DNA from 3 places in the Pseudarthrobacter sp. Y6 genome. Region 2 is predicted to be linked to each of the others. Evidence: predicted binding sites of a transcription regulator. Region 2 holds the regulator's gene; each other region holds the start of a gene.
What was found. Region 2 encodes HrcA, which represses chaperone genes, less so after heat shock. Its sites were predicted from a motif close to TTNGCACTCGNNNNNNNCGAGTGCNAA; they were not measured.

Region 1: the regulator HrcA is predicted to act here: its motif matches at 1,412-1,438, upstream of groL (chaperonin GroEL).
Region 3: the regulator HrcA is predicted to act here: its motif matches at 1,707-1,733, upstream of groES (co-chaperone GroES).

Annotation. Positions count from the first base shown of each region.
Region 1 is NZ_CP189574.1:981,946-985,186, reverse strand. Features, by position in the region: gene groL (chaperonin GroEL) at 1-1,232, opposite strand, end outside; gene ACQCSW_RS04790 (ABC transporter substrate-binding protein) at 1,525-2,790, opposite strand; gene ACQCSW_RS04785 (cold-shock protein) at 2,802-3,008, opposite strand; gene ACQCSW_RS04780 (LytR C-terminal domain-containing protein) at 3,167-3,241, opposite strand, start outside.
Region 2 is NZ_CP189574.1:2,203,761-2,207,001, reverse strand. Features, by position in the region: gene dnaJ (molecular chaperone DnaJ) at 1-821, opposite strand, end outside; gene hrcA (heat-inducible transcriptional repressor HrcA) at 899-1,912, opposite strand; gene ACQCSW_RS10555 (DUF3097 domain-containing protein) at 2,060-2,908, shown strand; gene ACQCSW_RS10550 (DUF4870 domain-containing protein) at 3,037-3,241, shown strand, end outside.
Region 3 is NZ_CP189574.1:1,447,880-1,451,120, forward strand. Features, by position in the region: gene ACQCSW_RS06965 (THUMP-like domain-containing protein) at 14-1,243, opposite strand; gene ACQCSW_RS06970 (hypothetical protein) at 1,299-1,682, shown strand; gene groES (co-chaperone GroES) at 1,892-2,185, shown strand; gene groL (chaperonin GroEL) at 2,263-3,241, shown strand, end outside.

The DNA of each region.
Region 1 (3,241 bases), 1.2 Mb from region 2:
GCGACGATGCCTTCTTCAACAGCAGCCTTCGCGTTGCGGACAGCGTCCTCAATGCGGTGCTTGCGTTCCTTGAGCTCAACCTCGGTTGCGGCACCGGCCTTGATGACTGCAACGCCGCCGGCCAGCTTGGCCAGGCGTTCCTGCAGCTTCTCGCGATCGTAGTCCGAATCGGAGTTTTCGATCTCGGCACGGATCTGAGAAACGCGGCCAGCGATCTGGTCGGCGTCGCCGGCACCTTCAACGATGGTGGTCTCGTCCTTGGTGACAACAACCTTGCGGGCGCGTCCCAGGAGTTCCAGTCCGGCGGTCTCCAGCTTGAGTCCGACTTCCTCGGCGATGACCTGGCCACCGGTGAGTACAGCAATGTCGGCCAGCTGGGCCTTGCGGCGGTCGCCGAAGCCCGGAGCCTTGACGGCAACGGACTTGAAGGTGCCACGGATCTTGTTGACGATCAGGGTGGCCAGGGCCTCGCCCTCAATGTCCTCGGCAATGATCAGCAGCGGCTTGTTGGACTGCATGACCTTTTCCAGGACAGCAACCAGTTCCTTGACGTTGGAGATCTTGGAGTTGACGATCAGGATGTACGGGTCCTCAAGGACCGTTTCCTGGCGCTCAGTATCGGTAACGAAGTAAGCGGAGATGTAACCCTTGTCGAAGCGCATGCCTTCGGTGAGCTCGAGCTCCAGGCCGAAGGTGTTGGACTCCTCGACGGTGATGACGCCTTCTTTGCCCACCTTGTCCAGGGCTTCAGCGATCAGGGCGCCGATTTCGTCGTCACCGGCGGAGATGGAGGCAGTAGCCGCAATCTCTTCCTTGGTTTCGATTTCCTTGGCAGAGGCCAGCAGTTCAATCGTGACGGCCGCTACAGCCTTCTCGATACCGCGCTTGAGGGACAGCGGGTCAGCGCCGGCCGCGACGTTGCGCAGGCCTTCCTTGACCAGGGCCTGCGCCAGCACGGTAGCCGTGGTGGTGCCGTCGCCAGCGACGTCGTCCGTCTTCTTGGCAACTTCCTTGACCAGCTCGGCGCCGATCTTTTCGTAAGGGTCGTCCAGCTCGATCTCCTTGGCGATGGAAACACCATCGTTGGTGATCGTGGGGGCGCCCCACTTCTTTTCGAGGACGACGTTGCGTCCACGCGGGCCGAGGGTGACCTTGACGGCGTCGGCGAGGATGTTCAGGCCCCGCTCAAGACCGCGGCGTGCCTCTTCATCAAATGCAATGATCTTGGCCATAACGGCAGTAGTCCTTTCGGGACAGTCGTTAAGAATGAACCTCACTGCAGTGCCCGCGACGGACGATCCTTCACCGGCGGCCTCTGTATGCCGCGGCTGGGGGATCTCACTCCAGCTAGGTATTTCTCTCGCTCCACGACCGCCGCCAAGCTCCGCTGCCGGACAAACCGGACGTTGCTTTAGCAGTCGGTACGTAGGAGTGCTAACTCAATAATTAGCACTCCCTAGGTGAGAGTGCAAGCGAAAGGTCCCGCAGATCGCCCTGTCAGGGCGACCCGTTCGCCACTGGCGATCAGCCTGCGGCCCGGCCTGCCGCCTCACGGCCGCTGAGCACTGCCCTGTTGTCTGCGCCGTAGGTGAACACCATGTAATTGGCCGTGGTGATGTCACCGTTGGAATCGAAGGCAACTGGCCCTGATTCGCCGTCGTAATTAATGTCCGCCCCGGTCTTCAGGACCGCGAGGCAGTCGGTGTAGGACAGGCACGGCTTGGTGGCAGGGCCGGAGCCCTGAGCGGCGGGCTGACCGCCGGCTGCTCCGCCGGACACGGCGATCAGGTTGGCGGCGATGGAGCGGCCGGCATCGTCGTCGGCCTGATCTGCTGCCAGGACCGCGAGGTTCACGGCGTCGTAGGTCTCTGCGGCGAACGAAAGGTCTTTCAACGCAGGGTTGACCGACACAAGACGGGCCTGGAAGTCCGCAGACGGCAGCAGGCCCGGCACCACTGCACGGGCGCCGTCGAGGGCCTTGGACCCCAGCCCCGAACCGTACTGGGCGAAGGCACCGTCGCTCAGGATGATGCTCTTGCCCGAAAGCCCCGCGTTATTGAGCTCGGCAATGGCGCCCTGGGCATCGTCCCTGGCGATGAGCACTACGGCGTCAGGCTTGGCGGCCTTGGCAGCGGCTGCCGCGTTCCCGGCGTCGCCGGGCTTGAATGCGGTGGTGGAGACAGTCTCCAGGCCGGCGTTCTTGGCGGCGCCGGTCACCGCGGCCGAAACGTCCTTGCCATAGGCACTGTCCTGGTGGACCACGGCAAGGCTCTTGGCGCCGCCGTCCTTGGCCAGTTTCACCAGCACCGAGGCCTGGGCAACGTCCGCCGCCGCCGTCCTGAAGTAATAGCCGCCGCTCTTGTAGCGGGACAGGCCGGCAGCAGAGTTTGCCGGCGAGACGAGCGGGACCCGCGCGGCCGAGAGGACGTCGATGGCGGCGGCGGCGTGACTCGAATCCGTGGGGCCGATCACCGCATCAACCTTGGCTGAGGCCAGATTCCTTGCCTGGGAGTCGGCGCCATCACCGGCGCCTACCACCAGGTCAACAGGCCTGCCCTTGTGACCGCCGGCCACATTGATTTCCTTGATGGCAAGCTGGGCCGCGGCTAGCTGAGAGTCGTTGAGGAAGGCCTGCTCCCCTGTGCTGTCCTGGATCAGCCCGATCCGCAGCGTGCCGTCTCCGGATGCTTCAGCGGATTCAACTCGGGCGTTGCCGCCTGCTCCGGCGCAGCCGGCCAGGGCAAACAGGAGTGCCGCCCCTGTAGTTGTGCGGACGATTGTTGAACGCAAGCTGCGAGAGATCACTGCGCGGGCCGGACGCTTTCTGCCTGCGGGCCTTTCTCGCCTTCGCCGACTTCAAGCTCGACGCGCTGTCCCTCATCCAGGGCGCGGTAACCTTCGCCCTCAATGGCCGACCAGTGCACAAAGACGTCGTCCCCGTAGCCGTCCACCGTAATAAAGCCGTAGCCCTTTTCGGCGTTGAACCACTTAACCGTTCCCAATGCCATGATGTCCACTCTTTTCCGTCGTGCCGTCGGTCCCCGTCGGAAGTGTGCCGCTTGTTACGGACCGAAGCCTGAAATCACTCTAGCGACAAGCCATCCGACGGGCCGAGCCACACGGCCGCTCCGGTGCCCAAAAGTTATTCAGGCGTGACCGCGAGGCGTTACTGGTAGCCCGGCCCCAGGACAACAACCAACGGCACCTGGAATTCCTGGCTCTCCACCAGGGTAGGAATGTT
Region 2 (3,241 bases):
GCAGTCATCGGGATGTGCAGCGTTGCGTGCAAGTCGTCACCATCACGGGCGTAGGTGGCGTCATTGTTGACCCGCAGTTCCACGTACAGGTCCCCGGAAGGTCCTCCGGCCGGGCCTGCTTCGCCCTGTCCGGAGAGCTGGATTCGGGTGCCTGTGGCAACACCGGCCGGCACCTTGATGGTGAGGGACCGTCGGCTGCGGATGCGGCCTTGGCCGCTGCATTCGTTGCAGGGGTCCTTGATGACTGTTCCGAAGCCTTCGCAGCTGCCACACGGGGCCGCCGTCATGACCTGGCCCAGGATGGAGCGCACCGCGCGCTGGACCTGGCCGCTACCGCCGCAGATATCGCAGCGGACAGGGTGGCTTCCTTCGCGGCAGCATGAGCCGTTGCAGGTGGGGCAGGTGACGGCGGTGTCCACTTCGAGTTTCCGGTTGACGCCGAACACCGCATCGCGGAGTTCTATCCGGACACTGATCAGCGCGTCCTGGCCGCGGCGGACCCGGGACGCGGGGCCGGAGGAGCCGCCGGCACCGAAGAACGTGTCAAAGATGTCCTGGAACGCGAAGCCCTGGCCGGAGTATCCGGCGCCGCCGAACCCGTTGTCGGTGCCGTTCTCATTGCCGGTGGTGTCATAGATCCGGCGCTTCTGCGGGTCCGAAAGTACCTCATAGGCGTGGGTCACGGCCTTGAAGCGGTCCGATGCATCGTCCCCGGGGTTTACGTCCGGGTGCAGAGTGCGGGCCAGCTTGCGGTAGGCCTTCTTAATCTCTTCCCCGGTGGCTTCCGGCGAGACTCCGAGGACGTCGTAGTGGCTGCTCAAAGTTCGTATCTCTTCCTTGTTGTACTGCCGGCAGCCTGGCTGCCGGCACTGCTCTTCGTGCCTGGACCGTGGTGCTGTTACGGACCCAGAATTCTTGAAAGGTAACGGGCTACTGCCCTGACGGCGGCCATGGTGGTGGGATAGTCCATCCGGGTGGGGCCCAGCACACCGATCTTGGCAGTGCTGTCAGGTCCGTAGCCCGTGGCAACCACGGAGGCTTCCGCGAGTCCGTCGTAAGGGTTTTCACGCCCGATACTTACTGCCACGCCCCTCGGATCCTGCGCCATGTCGCTCAGGAGGCGCAGCAGGACAACCTGCTCCTCGAGGGCTTCCAGGACTGGTCCGATACTGAGCGGAAAATCCACATTGGAGCGGGCGAGGTTCGCCGTTCCGGCCATGACCATGCGTTCCTCACGGCTGTTGTGGGCGAGCGTTTCCAGCACATGGGCCAAAGCCTGGGCAGCTGCGCGCTGGCCCGGACTGACGGACGAAACGACTCCCGGCAGCGACGGCGTCAGACGGCTCAGCGAAATGCCCGCCAGTGATCCGAGGAAGTGTGTCCGCAAGGCGGCGATAGCGTCGTCGCCGAGGTCCTGGCCGACGTCGATCACGCGCTGTTCGACTTTGCCGGTGGTGGCGATGAGGACCACCAGGACCTGCCGGGGCGCGAGCAGGACGAATTCGATGTGGCGGATGGTGGCGCGGCTCAGATGGGGATACTGCACCACGGCGACCTGGTTGGTCAGCTGTGACAGCATCCTGACGGTCCTGTCCAGGACGTCGTCCAGATCGTCTGAGCCCTCCAGCAGCGATTGGATGGCACGCCGTTCCGCCTGGGAAAGCGGCTTTACTGCTGAAATCTGGTCCACAAACAGCCGATAGCCTTTGTCGGTGGGGATCCGTCCGGCGCTGGTGTGCGGGGCTGTGATCAGGCCGTCGTCTTCCAGTGCCGCCATGTCGTTGCGGATGGTGGCACTGGACACGCCGAGGTGATGGCGTTCCACGAGTGCCTTGGAACCCACCGGCTCGCGGGAGTGCACATAGTCCTCCACTATGGCGCGCAGTACTTCGAGTTTGCGCGGCTCGCTCATACTCCACCTCCATCCGTGATTACTGCAGGGTTAGCACTCGACATACCTAAGTGCTAACAGTCTAATATGAGTCACCCCGTTGTTAGCATTGGTACCGCTCCGGGCGAAATTCCGGGTCAGGATCTAGCGGCAAGGCGGAATCAATCCATGCAATACCAGAACTGGGGTCCGCAGGAGATCACCGCACCCGTCAGAAGCGAACTCCCTGAAGTTCCCGTGGAACGCGGCATGGTTCTCGAAGACGCCCAGTCAGGCTGGGTGGGAGCGGTGACCCGGGTGGAGAAGTCCGGCGGCATGCATGTAGTTGCCCTCGAAGACCGGCGCGGAAAGTCCCGGTCCTTCCGGCTCGGCTTCGGGTTCCTCCTGGAGGGACAGCCCATCCGGCTCGTTCCCCCGGCGCCCAGGCAGCCCGCCGCCGTGGTGGCCGGCCGGACGGCGTCGGGCTCAGTCCGGGTGGCCGGCCAGCGTGCCCAGGTGGCCAAGGCAAGCAGAATCTGGGTTGAAGGAAAACACGACGCCGAACTGGTGGAAAAGGTCTGGGGTGACGATCTCCGCGTAGAGGGCATCGTCGTCGAGCCTTTGCACGGCATTGATGACCTGGCTGGGGCGGTGGCCGCGTTCGGTCCCGGTCCGGGCCGCCGGCTGGGGGTCCTGGTGGACCACCTGGTGCCGGACTCGAAGGAGTCGCGCATCGCTGCCGCCGTGATGGCCTCGCCCGGCGCGGCCGGGAATGTCCTGATCGTCGGGCACCCTTACGTTGACGTGTGGCAGGCGATCCGGCCCGCTGTACTGGGCATCGAAAAATGGCCGGTGGTACCCCGCGGGCAGGAGTGGAAGACCGGCATCCTGGAAGCGTTCGGCTGGCCGCACTCCACCAAGGAAGACATCGGGCTTGGCTGGCAAAAGCTGCTGGGCGCCGTCCGCAGCTACGCGGACCTGGAAGCATCACTGCTCGGGAGAGTGGAGGAAGTCATCGACTTCCTGACGGTGCCGTAACCCCGGATCCGAGCGCTGGCGGCGGCATTTGGTGGCCGAACCAGTATTCTTGGTACGGCGGAGGCTGCAGTTGCTTCAGTCCGGCATTCTCCAACCCAGCACCATTGCACTTTCGAAGGAAGAAAACCGTGGCACAAAACGCACGCGAGCACCGGGACGACCACGGCGGCCAGGGCCGTTCCGAGTACCAGGGCGTTCCGGCAAATGCGCTGCCCCTGACGGCCAGTGAAGACCGCCAGTGGGCCATGCTGGCACACTTCGGCGGGATCCTCGGCTGTGTTCCCTCACTGCTGATCTACCTGATTTTCCGTGAGCGCGGGCCGTTCACCGCCC
Region 3 (3,241 bases), 760 kb from region 2:
AGGCTTCGCTGCCTCAGACCGGTTCCACCGAGATGGCCACCCGGTCCTCCCCAATGCGGGTCAGGACCAGGGTGGCTGTCTTTTGTCCGCCCTTTTTCCCGGCCCCCTTGCTTCCGGCGAACAGCTGCTTGCGCAGTTCCTCCGGGGTTACCGAGGTGCCGCGCTTTTTGATGTCCAAGACCGTGATGCCGTTCTCCTTCACCCAGGCCTTGAGCGCCTTGACGTTGTACGGCATCACTTCCAGGACCTTGTAGGCCCGGGCGAACGGCGTGTCCGCCAGCTCCGGAGCGCAGATGTAGGCGATGTGCTCGTCCAGCAGGTGCCCGCCCAATTGAAGCGCGACGTCGGCCACCAGGCCGGCGCGGATCACCGCACCGTCGGGCTCATACAGGTAGCCCGCCGCCGGACCCACCGGCGCGGCGGGACCTCCGTCGAAGTCTTCAGCGCTGGTCAGCTCGGCGGCACCCTGCGGGCCAAGCAGCAGCGCCGCCCGGCGGATTCCGGGCCTGCGCACGGAGTTGAACCACAGGGCCACCTCGGTGACGTCGCCGCCCACTGATACCCACTGCGCCTCGCAGTCGGCGGGAACCGATTCGTGCGGCATGCCGGGGCCCATCTTGACCCCGACGGCGCGCCCGGTGGCAGCGAGCGATTCCACAAAGGACAGCGGCGGCGAAAACGCCTCAGGATCCCAGATTCTCTTGGTACCCGACGTGGAGGTGACCCGTCGTGCGGGATCCAGCCAGACGCCGTCGACCCCTTCCAACGGGACGGTGGTGGCGTCCGAATGCACCACGGTGGCGTTGGGGAAGGGAATCAGGTTGACCGTGGCGCAGGCGGCCGTGGTTTCGTCCATTTCCACGGCTGTGACCGTAATGTCCATCGATGCCAGGGCCAGGGAGTCCGCGGCGAGGCCGCACCCGAGGTCGGCGACATGGCGGACGCCGGCCTGCGCAAAGCGCTCGGCGTGCCGGGCGGCAACAGTGAGACGCGTGGCCTGTTCCAGCCCGGCCTGCGTGAAGAGCATGCTCCGGGCGAATTCCCCGAACTTCAGCGCGGCCTTGGTGCGCAGCCGGGATTGGGTGAGGACGGCGGAGACCAGCGCGGGGGAGTGCCCGGCCTTGCGGAGGGCCGAGTTGAGCTCGAAGGCCTCGTCCTCGCGGTACGGTCCCAGGGACGCCAGCAGCTCCCAGCCTTCGCTTGTGAGCAGTGGGGCGATCTGGTCCTGCGGTGCTTGAGCCATGGGTTCAAGCCTAGTGGAGGTGGCCCCGCGGCCAGTTCCCGCTAGGGTTGAAGGCATGGAAGACAGTGCAGGCACCCAAGCGTCCGGACCACGCCAAGCCAGCAAACCGGACCTGGTGAAGATTGCCCGCCCCGCGCTGATTGCAGGATCCGCAGTGGCCGTGGTCTGCATCGCGCTGTTGGTGATCATCTTCTTCCTGGACACGTTCAACGCCACTGTCTACTCCGTGGGCGGCAACGACATCCAGGACGCCACGGACGAGGCACGGGACATCCGCGGCCTCTACAGCGGGGCACGCGTGGGCGGTATCATCCTGCTGGTGCTCTCGCTGCTGGCTGCCCTGGGCGGCGCCGTGGTGCTGTACCTGCGGCGGGGCACCGTCGATGAAGGGGACGACGGCGACGAAGACGTCGATCTTGAGGACCTCACCGGCCGGTAAAGGCTGTTCGCCGGAGACATAATTCTGGCACTCACCTTGACCGAGTGCTAACGAATACATAGAGTCATCATTAGCACTCTCCCTAGGAGGGTGCTAATACATGAAGAGCTGCCAGCCAGGCTGCTGCCGGCACCGCGACGACGGTTTGCCAGCCACGGCGAAGCAGCTCAACTGTCCATGAATTTGCTGACGTAGAAGGAGAGGTCCGAGTGTCGGTCTCTATTAAGCCTCTTGAGGATCGTATTGTTGTCCGCCCGCTCGAAGCCGAGCAGACCACGGCTTCCGGCCTGGTTATCCCGGACTCCGCACAGGAGAAGCCGCAGGAAGGCGAAGTTGTTGCAGTAGGCCCCGGCCGCTTTGAAGATGGCAACCGCGTTCCGGTCGACGTAGCCGTAGGCGACGTTGTTATCTACTCCAAGTACGGTGGAACCGAAGTCAAGACCGGTGGCAACGAGTACCTCGTGCTGTCCGCCCGCGACGTTCTGGCGATCGTCGTAAAGTAACTCTTTGGATCCCCGTGCCGCTGTTCCGTCCCTGACTGAACAGCGGCGCGGGGTTCTGTCTTTGAAAGGACAAAACCATGGCAAAGCAGCTTGCGTTTAACGACGCTGCACGCCGGTCGCTTGAAGCCGGCATCGACAAGCTCGCCAACACTGTCAAGGTGACGCTCGGCCCCCGCGGCCGCAACGTCGTGCTCGACAAGAAGTGGGGCGCCCCCACGATCACCAACGACGGCGTCACCATCGCCCGCGAAATCGAGCTGGATGACCCGTACGAAAACCTTGGCGCGCAGCTGGCCAAGGAAGTAGCCACGAAGACCAACGATGTTGCCGGCGACGGCACCACCACGGCCACCGTGCTCGCCCAGGCCCTGGTCAAGGAAGGCCTGCGCAACGTTGCGGCTGGCGCCGCTCCGGGCCAGATCAAGCGTGGCATCGAGGTTTCCGTTGAAGCCGTTGCAGCCCGCCTGCTCGAGAACGCACGCCCGGTTGAAGGCACCCAGGTTGCCAGCGTGGCAGCCATCTCGGCCCAGAGCGACGAAATCGGCGAGCTCCTCGCCGAGGCATTCGGCAAGGTCGGCAAGGATGGTGTGATCACCATCGAGGAGTCCTCCACCACGCAGACGGAGCTGGTCCTCACCGAAGGCATGCAGTTCGACAAGGGCTACCTGTCCCCGTACTTCGTGACCGACACCGAACGTCAGGAAGCCGTCCTCGAGGACGCCCTCATCCTGATCAACCAGGGCAAGATCTCCTCCGTGCAGGACTTCCTGCCGCTCCTGGAGAAGGCGCTGCAGAGCTCCAAGCCGCTGTTCATCATTGCCGAAGACGTTGAGGGCGAGGCCCTGTCCACGCTGATCGTCAACCGCATCCGCGGCACCCTGAACGTGGTTGCCGTCAAGGCTCCGGGCTTCGGCGACCGCCGGAAGGCCATGCTGCAGGACATCGCCACCCTCACCGGTGCGCAGGTCATCTCCGCAGAACTGGGCCTCAGCCTGGATTCGGTGGGCCTCGAGGTGCTGGGTACCGCCCGCCGCATCACGGTCACCAAGGACAACA